One region of the Paraglaciecola sp. L1A13 genome, then DNA from elsewhere that is predicted to be linked to it. Evidence: predicted binding sites of a transcription regulator. Region 1 holds the regulator's gene; the other holds the start of a gene.
The links. Region 1 encodes ArgR, which controls arginine synthesis, uptake and breakdown. Its sites were predicted from a motif close to ANTGAATANNTATTCANT; they were not measured.
Positions count from the first base shown of each region.

Region 1 (4,796 bases):
TGACAAAATCAGTCAACAAGAGTATGACACTTTTGTAAAAGGTCAGCACCTTATCGAACGTGATTAAATACCTAGCTTTGGTAAATAACAGAATTAAATATTGAAAAGTATGTACAAAAAGCCGCGCAAGTTAATTAACTTGCGCGGCTTTTCTTTTGCGTACAGCACCATTTTTACATCAAGTAGCTAGTGTATTGCAGCTAACGTGAAGGTGTATTTTGCTTACGGATTGCGTGATAGCAAACTGAGCACGTTTTGGCACTTAGCCCCACCGATGCATCAAAAAGCGCAGCAAACAATAGTGCCATACAAATCCCCCAACCTAACGCTGCAGGATCAAGCGGGACCGTATAACTGAATTGATTGGTCGTTTCTTGCAAAATTTGTGGGTTATAATGCGTCAATAAATAATAAGTACGTTTAACAACACCGGCTCTTAGGTTATCCCACTGACTTTGCAAAGATTGTTCGCGTTGAAATATGGCCCTAACGTTCAGGGCGTCTTGATTGAAGACTCTGTCAGGACTACGTTGGTAGTGCGCAATTAGCTTATTAAGATCACCGTCAAAATAACGTTCCGCAGTCTGCTGAAATCCAACTAGGCTTTGCTGGGCTTCGAGTAAGTGTGCATCCACTCTTTTTTGGTACTGATCTACAAATGCAGGTATCTGCACACCGCAAAGCAGTCCAATGGCAAAAATGGCTAACCGAATATATTCTCTTAATATGTTCATAGCTTCTACTACCCGTTATACGCTGAATCGATATTACATACCTAAGATACGCCATCAACGATTGCCTGTCATAAGCGGTAAACTTATTATGATAGACGTATAGAAAAGGGCTCAATATGTTTAATACCTTAGCATTGACCGCAGCAACCATATTCTTCTGCCTAACGAATGTTTTATTCAGTAGTGAAACGCTGGCAACTAATGACACGCAAAAGGCAGAAGACATACATGCAGATACGTGCCCCACTGTATTCTACCAATTACAGCTTTCGTTTGATGCCAGCGCATGCCACGTTTTTGCCAGAACACTTCCCGCTTCAATAACGTACCACAGCAACCAACCGCCTAAAGCAGTTCAGCTATTCTTCCGTCAACAAATAGACACCCCCTTCACGCAAGCGTTCGATCACAATCGAATTTTGCTGCATTTAGAAGGCAATCATAAAATCATCGTAATTTCCCCAGATGGTCTAGGTAGCCAAGTAGATATACTGATTAACCCAAGCTAAATTCGATGGGTCTACGGCCTAATTTGTTCCCTAACATTTAAGCGCAACGTCTGGCACTGTCTTTGCTATATCTTCTGTAGGTATCAACACAGGCAAAAACTGTCAAATATTTGGCAGGCCTATAGGAGCAGGTATGGAATTGGCAATTATCTTAATGATGATATTAATCGTGGTCGCGATTGGTGCAGTAAAATTGAATGAACCAAGTTTAACCTTCCCGTTTAAAAAGAAGACGAATCTATTTACCCCCGTCGAGCGTAGCTTTCTCGCTCTTATTGACGAAGCTGTAGGTAATCAGTTTCGTATTATGTGCCGGGTGAAACTGTCAGACGTAGTTGCAACACGCGAAAGTGCTAACAAAAAGACCAGTAAAAACGCATATAGTCGCACCAGTGGTCGGCAACTTGATTTCGTCCTGTGTGCAAAAGATGACATGTCGCCCGTTATCGCAATCGATTTAGTGCATGCCAATCAAAATGGTAAAGATGGGTACAAGCGCCAACGAGATTGGTTTGTAAGCGGGGCGTTAGACGCTGCGCGTATTCCACATGTACGTATTAAAGTTCGTTCAGGATATACCGCAAAAGATATACGTCAGTGCATTGACGCTAAGCTCGCGTCGGTAAGAATTGCTTCAAGCAATACGCCACTTATTGCAGGCACGGCGGGTCAGGTAAAAGATCCTAATGTGGCAACTCGACCAACAAAACCATTAGCTCAAAACCCTATGGCGGCCTAGTAACTAACTACCTATGATATTGATTTGATGAATTACGAATATAAAAAAACCAGCTTTCGCTGGTTTTTTTATATATTGGGCAAGAATTAGTTTTTAACGAATTCAACACCCAACTTAATATCGCCACGTAGGCCTTCTAACATTGACTCTTTAGCCTTCTGCTCGAAATCACTCAACTCACCGTAAGGCAGAATTTCTTCAACGCCGTTTTTACCCAAACGAACTGGGTGTGAGAAGAATTGTGCGTCATCGCTGTTAGTTTCAACGTAGGTATACTCAACCACGTTTTCACCGCGCATCGCAGCAACAAGAGATAAACAGAAACGAGCTGCTGCTTGGCCCATAGATAAAGTTGCAGACCCGCCGCCAGCTTTAGCTTCAACTACTTCTGTACCCGCGTTTTGAATGCGAGTCGTCAAACTTGCGACTTCTTCATCAGTAAACTCAACACCTTCCACTTGTGAAAGCAAAGGTAAAATAGTTGTACCAGAGTGACCACCGATAACAGGAACGTGAACGTTTGCAGGGTTCAGGCCACGAAGGTTACCAACGAAAGTCTCAGCACGAATAACGTCAAGGGTTGTTACACCAAATAACTTGTTCTTGTTGTAGACACCCTTAGCTTTCAACGTTTCAGCTGCGATAGCAACCGTGGTGTTAACTGGGTTAGTAATAATACACACACATGCTTCAGGACAATTATCTGCAACACCATCAACTAGGTTTTTAACAATCCCAGCATTGATGTTGAATAAATCAGAACGATCCATACCAGGTTTACGCGGAACACCAGCAGGAATAAGCACGATGTCACAACCTGTCAATGCTTTAGCTAGGTCATCTTTACCAAAACCTTCAACTTTAACATCGGTAGGAATGTGACTTAAATCAACTGCAACACCAGGTACGACAGGGGCTACGTCATACAAAGCTAGTTCTGTACCAGCTGGCAATTGAGTCTTTAACAACAATGATAACGCTTGGCCTATACCGCCAGCTGCTCCTAATACCGCTACTTTCATAAATCTCTCCTGTGGAATGCTAATCAATTCGCGAGCGAAACATTAATGCAAGACCCGCGAAAAAACAATTAAATGCTGAGCTGGATTTGTACGAAATTCTATGTGAGGGCAAATTGCTTAACTTCAAGTACTAAGGCAAAATAGCCGCCATAAACAGAGGAATATATGGCTACTAATAAGCAAGAAGAACTCATCAAGGCATTTAAGGATATCTTAAAGGCCGAAAACTTTGGCTCTCAAGGTGATATTGTCGACGCGCTCAAAACACAAAGTTTTGATAATATCAGCCAATCTAAAGTATCCCGCATGCTCAGTAAGTTTGGCGCAGTGCGAACGCGTAACGCCCGAGGCGATATGGTGTATTGTTTGCCGCCAGAGCTAGGCATGCCCACGGCGCGCAGTCCACTGCGCCAGCTAGTACTGGACATAGTGCACAACAACGTCATGATCATTATTCGTACAAGCCCCGGCGCTGCCCAACTTATTGCAAGATTACTTGACTCATTAAGTCAAAAAGATGGTGTATTGGGCACCATAGCAGGCGACGACACAATTTTTATTGCGCCTTCGGATATTAATCAGATCGAGGAAATTCGCGTGCGCGTTGAAGCCCTTTTTGAAAACGTCTAAACCGAAATCTTCCAACATAACTCTCCCTCATGCATTCGCTAGAGGGGCGAGTACAGTAATTAAAATGGTCACAAACGTTCATTATTACTTGTGGCCAGCTTCTAATTGCACATCAACCCATACCAAACGATGGTCAGACGAAGCTTGGCGATTTTGAATTAATCGATATAGGGGATCCTGTGGGGTAGGCCAAAATACGCCACTGTCAGTCACCTCACCGAGTTTAGTGCTGGCTAACACATAATCAGCACGCATTCGCCAAAAAGCCGTGTGAGTGGCTGCATAAACACTATTTTTAGTGTGTAACGATGCGCCTTTACTGGTGGGTATCATATTGGCGTTAATTGCGTCGTGGCTCAGCAATGCTTGAATTCCCTCTTTGTATGCATCTCCTTCTTCTGCTGACGCATTTAAATCCCCTAAAATGACAAACGCTTCGCTACTTATGCCACCAAACGCCCCTTGATCATCATAAATATAATCAGCTTTAGTTGAGCCCGATATGTAATCAACCCAAAAGCGAATTTCGTCGTGATTACGTTTCCCGTTGCGGTTTTCTGGTCCATCAAAAACAGGCGGTGTCGGATGGCTAGCCAATATATGAATTACGTTTCCGTTAATGCGAATGGGTACGTCCCAATGGGACTTTGACGAGAGCCTAAATACCGCTTTTGCCTGAGGCGAATACCAATCTGTGCCATCTTCTGCTTTCACACTATTTAGTAGACCGTTTGGCATATCTTTCCAAAGGAAATGTTGAAATGTTCTCACTTGCTCGCTTTCAATTGGGTATCGGCTTAATAGCACCATGCCGTATTGCCCTGGATACAAACCAAAAGCAAAGGTATCACCACCGTTATCGGTATTTTTGCCGTTATGATTAAGATCTACCCCGGAAGGCACACCTGTATTCACCGGTGCAGAATAATAATAGGGATAATTTATTGACTCGATGCCTTCTTGCGAAACTGCCAAGTAGTTATTAATAAATGCTTTTACTCCTTTAGCTTCATTCTCCGTGTAATCGAATTCATTAAGCAAGATAATATCAGGGCGCACTCGTTGTATGATTTCGGCGATATTACGTATCTGCTGGTGCTTACCAAAAGCAAGGTTTTCAAACAACTCATGTCCCTTAGGCTGGACATCCTTAGGCAAGTAA
Region 1 covers NZ_CP047024.1:4,310,832-4,315,627, forward strand. Annotated here, with positions in the region: gene GQR89_RS18230 (EF-hand domain-containing protein) at 1-67, shown strand, start outside; gene GQR89_RS18235 (DUF2937 family protein) at 201-734, opposite strand; gene GQR89_RS18240 (hypothetical protein) at 851-1,243, shown strand; gene GQR89_RS18245 (DUF2726 domain-containing protein) at 1,377-1,982, shown strand; gene mdh (malate dehydrogenase) at 2,069-3,004, opposite strand; gene argR (transcriptional regulator ArgR) at 3,170-3,634, shown strand; gene GQR89_RS18260 (endonuclease/exonuclease/phosphatase family protein) at 3,719-4,796, opposite strand, start outside.

Region 2 (4,796 bases), 110 kb from region 1:
ATGAAAAAATGTCACCCGCTGCAAGAAAGATCGTGCCCACCCGAGAGTTACTTGCTGTTGAAAAGCAGGCTAGAGAAGAAAAAAAAGCCAATCAAGAGATAGCAGAAGGCTATTTAGAGCGGATATCCACTAAGTTACACAAAGATATCGCCCAGCAATTAGCTGAGGCACTAGAAGACCAAGAGCATATAGTTTCTAAAGTACTAGGCATAGATACGGTAATCCCGCAGATTTTAGATCTACTTTCTGTGAAAGCCTGTACGGTATCTCGTTTAGAGACGTTGGCGACGGATATTCCATGGCTGTACAAAGATTTAGTGAAGATGATCAACTCGCCAAAATATCAACGTCGAGACAGCAAAAACCAAGTGCTAACGGCTGACACACTGCGAGTTGCGCTAAGCTTTTTTGGTATCGAAAATTTAAAAATGATAGTGCCATTTTTAACTATACGTCGTTGCCTACCACAAATAACCGACCCTTATCCGCAGATAAAAAGGCGTGTTTGGGAGCAATCGATTGCTACGGCTATGTCTAGTAAACGTTTGGCCAGCATTAGTAAGGTCAATGAAAATCAAGCGTTTACCGCTGGCATGTTGCAAAGCCTCGGAACTATCGCGGTGGTAAAATTATATTTTAGGTTGTTTGATCAGGTACAACTCGATGCTTTAAAAGAAGCCCAGAGTACACATAAGCACCAACGTCACGGCGCCCTAACCAGAGTTGAGCCGTCTGGGGACGTACTTCTATCCCTAATTAATAAGCATGCCGCAACAGCGACGGCAAATATTATCGAGCATATGAAATTTAGCCGTTTAGTTATGCACGGTGCTTTTGAAGAGTTGGCCGCAAAAGTCCCTCCCAAAGATCCATTGCCTTTAACCACAGTCCTTACACAAGGTAACGCCTATGCTAAGTACCGCATATTGAAGTTTCACGATTTGGTTAGTAACGATGAAGCTAGGGATTACCTACGCAGTTTTGCATTCCCTGTGGGGTCATTAGAAGCACTTAAAACCACAGATATGCGCTCAATTGGTCTAGAAGCTGAAAATTCTGCGTAAATTTGGGAAAATTTCTGTTAATAATCATGCAACACCATTTTATAAGTTGAGTTAGATAAAGTTCAAGGCCTGTGGCGCTAAGCACAGACACTCGATAACATTCCTTATTCAATAGACTAAATACTTATTCACTATTCCTGCAAGTTCACTCAAACCCTTTAAAAATAAGGGTTTAGCTGCATTATCCATGCAGACAAGCTCTTTTTAATCTGAAATAATGGTTGTCTATTTTATGCCCTAGGCTATTAAATTTGGAGACAACCTACATGCAAGTTACCCGCGAATTATTTAACGAAGTTATGGTTCCTAACTACAACCCCGCTGACATCATTCCAGTGCGTGGTTTGGGTGCACGAGTGTGGGATCAAGCTGGAAACGAGTATATCGATTTCGCTGGCGGTATCGCAGTTAACGTTTTAGGTCATTGTCATCCTGAGTTGGTTACCGCTCTAAGAGAGCAAAGCGAAAAGCTTTGGCACGTCAGTAACGTAATGACCAATGAACCTGTATTACGTTTAGCTAAAAAGCTAACGGATGCGACGTTTGCTGAAAAAGTGTATTTTGCTAATTCTGGGGCAGAAGTGAACGAAGCGGCGCTGAAATTAGCCCGTCGTTTTGCCCTTGATAACTACGGTCCAGAAAAAGACCAGATTATTGCATTCAATCAAGGCTTCCACGGCCGCACATTCTTCACCGTAACCGTTGGTGGTCAAGCCGCTTATTCTGACGGCTTTGGCCCTAAACCGGGTGGTATTGAACACGTTGATTACAATGACTTAAGCGCACTTGAAGCCATGATGTCTGAGCGCACGTGTGCCGTCATGATGGAGCCCCTGCAAGGCGAAGGCGGTATCATTTGCCCGAGTCAATCTTTCGTACAGGGCGTGCGAGACTTGTGTGACAAACACAATGCTTTACTTATTTTTGATGAAGTTCAGTCTGGTATAGGCCGCACCGGTGAGTTGTATGCCTACATGGGGCTCGGCGTAACTCCGGATATTCTCACGTCAGCGAAAGCCTTAGGTGGCGGTTTCCCGATTGGCGCTATGCTAACGACTACGGCTATTGCCACCCATTTGAAAGTAGGGACCCATGGCAGCACGTACGGTGGTAACCCATTAGCCTGTGCCGTTGCCGAGCGCGTGTTAGATATTGTTAATACTGCTGAGGTGTTAAATGGGGTAAAGCAAAAAGAACAGCTGTTCCGCCAAGGGTTAAAAGTCATTAATGATAAATATCATGTGTTTGAAGAAATACGCGGCCAAGGTTTATTATTAGGCTGTGCACTTAATGACAAATTTAAGGGCCGTGCTCGTGACTTCTTAGTTGCCAGCGCAAAAGAAAAGCTGATGTGTTTAGTCGCCGGCGCTAACGTTATTCGTTTCGCCCCATCATTGATCCTGACTGATGCCGATATTCAGGAAGGTTTGAGTCGTTTCGAGCGCGGTGTTGCCGCTGTCGTAAACGCATAAACCACCTACAGAGATTGCGATCATGATTATTATTCGCCCTATTAAGCACAGCGATTACAACGCACTGCACGAGATTGCTATCGAGTCGGGCATTGGGTTTACCTCACTGCCCGTAAACGAAGCTTTATTGCGCAGTAAGATCACTGATTCAGAAGTGGCCTTCACAGCACATATCAATCAACCAGGTAACGAAAGCTATCTGTTTGTGATGGAAGACACCGACACAGGCCAAGTCGTAGGCACCAGCGGTATAGCCTCTAGCGTGGGACTTGAAGATGCGTTTTATCACTACCACTTAAGTAAAGTGGTACATGCCTCACGTGAGCTTGATATATACAACACCGCAGAAATACTGACCTTGTGTAATGACTACACTGGCGTCTCCGAAATCTGCACGTTGTTTTTACGCGAATCAGCCCGTCATGGTAATTGTGGTCGTTTCCTATCTAAAGTGCGCTTTTTATTCATGATGGAACACAAAGACCGTTTCGCTGAAACCGTTATCGCTGAAATGCGCGGTATCAGTGATGAAAATGGTAAATCTCCGTTTTGGCAATGGTTGGAAGAGCACTTTTTCTCAATGGACTTCCCTACAGCAGACTACCTGACTGGCATAGGGCAAAAGCAATTTATTGCTGAATTGATGCCCAAATATCCCATTTATGTCAGTTTACTAAGCAAAGAAGCCCAAGCGGTGATTGGCAAGGTTCACGACAAAACCAAGCCTGCGCTGCGATTACTCGAAAGTGAAGGCTTTAGCTGTCGTGGATACGTTGATATTTTTGATGCAGGCCCAACAGTAGAAGCCAATTTAACGCATATCCGAACCGCTCAGGCAAGTCGTAAGTTAGCGGTTAGAATTGACGAACAAGCGCTCAATTCAGACACAGAATATTTTGTGATCAACACCAAAATCGCAGAGTTTCGTGCCATCGCCACGTCTCTTAATATTGACGAAGTGAACGAGCAAGCCATCATTTCTCGGGCTGGGGCAAACCAGCTTGGCATACAAGATGGTGAGTTTATCCGCTTCGCTCCAACCACATTTAAGGTGTAATATATGACACAACAAACCCATTTTATTTCAGGCCAATGGCAAGCAGGTCAAGGCCATACTATCGAGTCGATCGATCCGGCTAAAAAAAACCAAATTTGGCGGGCTAAATCAGCGTCTGCCGAGCAAGTAAATGAAGCAGTAATCAGTGCACGCGCAGCGACTGTTGCGTGGGCAACGCTTTCTTTTGAAGCGCGTTTAGCGTACGTAAAACGATTTGGTGAATTACTGGCCGAAAATAAAGATATGCTAGCGCTAACGATTGCTCAAGAAACCGGTAAACCCTTATGGGAAACCGCCACTGAAGTCGGTGCTATGATTGGTAAAATAGCCATTTCAGAGCGCGCTTATCAAGAACGTACCGGCTTAGTTGAAAACCCTATGCCAGTAGGCAGAGCCTTTATTCGCCATAAGCCACACGGTGTAGTGGCGGTATTTGGCCCATACAACTTCCCTGGACATTTGCCTAATGGCCATATAGTACCGGCCCTTTTAGCCGGTAACTGCGTAGTATTTAAACCTAGCGATTTAACACCTCTGGTCGCCGAACGAACGGTCCAATTGTGGGAAAAAGCAGGCCTACCAAAAGGTGTCTTGAACCTTGTTCAAGGCGAAGTGGAAACCGGTAAAGCATTAGCGGCGCACCCAGATCTTGATGGCCTGTTTTTCACTGGTAGCTCTCGTACTGGTAAAATATTACATGAGCAATACGCTGGCCACCCTGGCAAAATTTTGGCCCTTGAAATGGGCGGTAACAACCCGCTTATCGTCAAAGACGTCAGCGATATCGACGCGGCTGTGCACGACATTATTCAGTCGGCTTTTGTCACCTCTGGCCAACGCTGTACCTGTGCCCGTAAGTTGTTTATTGAGAATAACGAACAAGGCGATGCTATTTTAGCCCGTCTTATCGAGGTCACTAAAAATATCAAAGTCGGTGACTATGACGCGGACGAACAACCCTTTATGGGGGCAATGATCTCAAGCAACGCCGCTAACTCAATGGTCGTTGCTCAGCAACAGTTGCTAGATTTAGGCGCAACCGCATTGGTTGAACTTAAACACCTAGATACCGAATCAGGTTTTGTCAGCCCTGGCATCATTGATGTAACGGCCATGGTTGAAAAAATGCCTGATGACGAGCATTTTGGTCCATTGTTAAAAGTTATTCGTTTTGATGATTTTGATCGCGCTATAGAGCTTGGT
Region 2 covers NZ_CP047024.1:4,204,818-4,209,613, forward strand. Annotated here, with positions in the region: gene GQR89_RS17705 (HDOD domain-containing protein) at 1-1,064, shown strand, start outside; gene GQR89_RS17710 (aspartate aminotransferase family protein) at 1,331-2,536, shown strand; gene astA (arginine N-succinyltransferase) at 2,559-3,593, shown strand; gene astD (succinylglutamate-semialdehyde dehydrogenase) at 3,597-4,796, shown strand, end outside.
Region 2: the regulator ArgR is predicted to act here: its motif matches at 1,180-1,197, upstream of GQR89_RS17710 (aspartate aminotransferase family protein).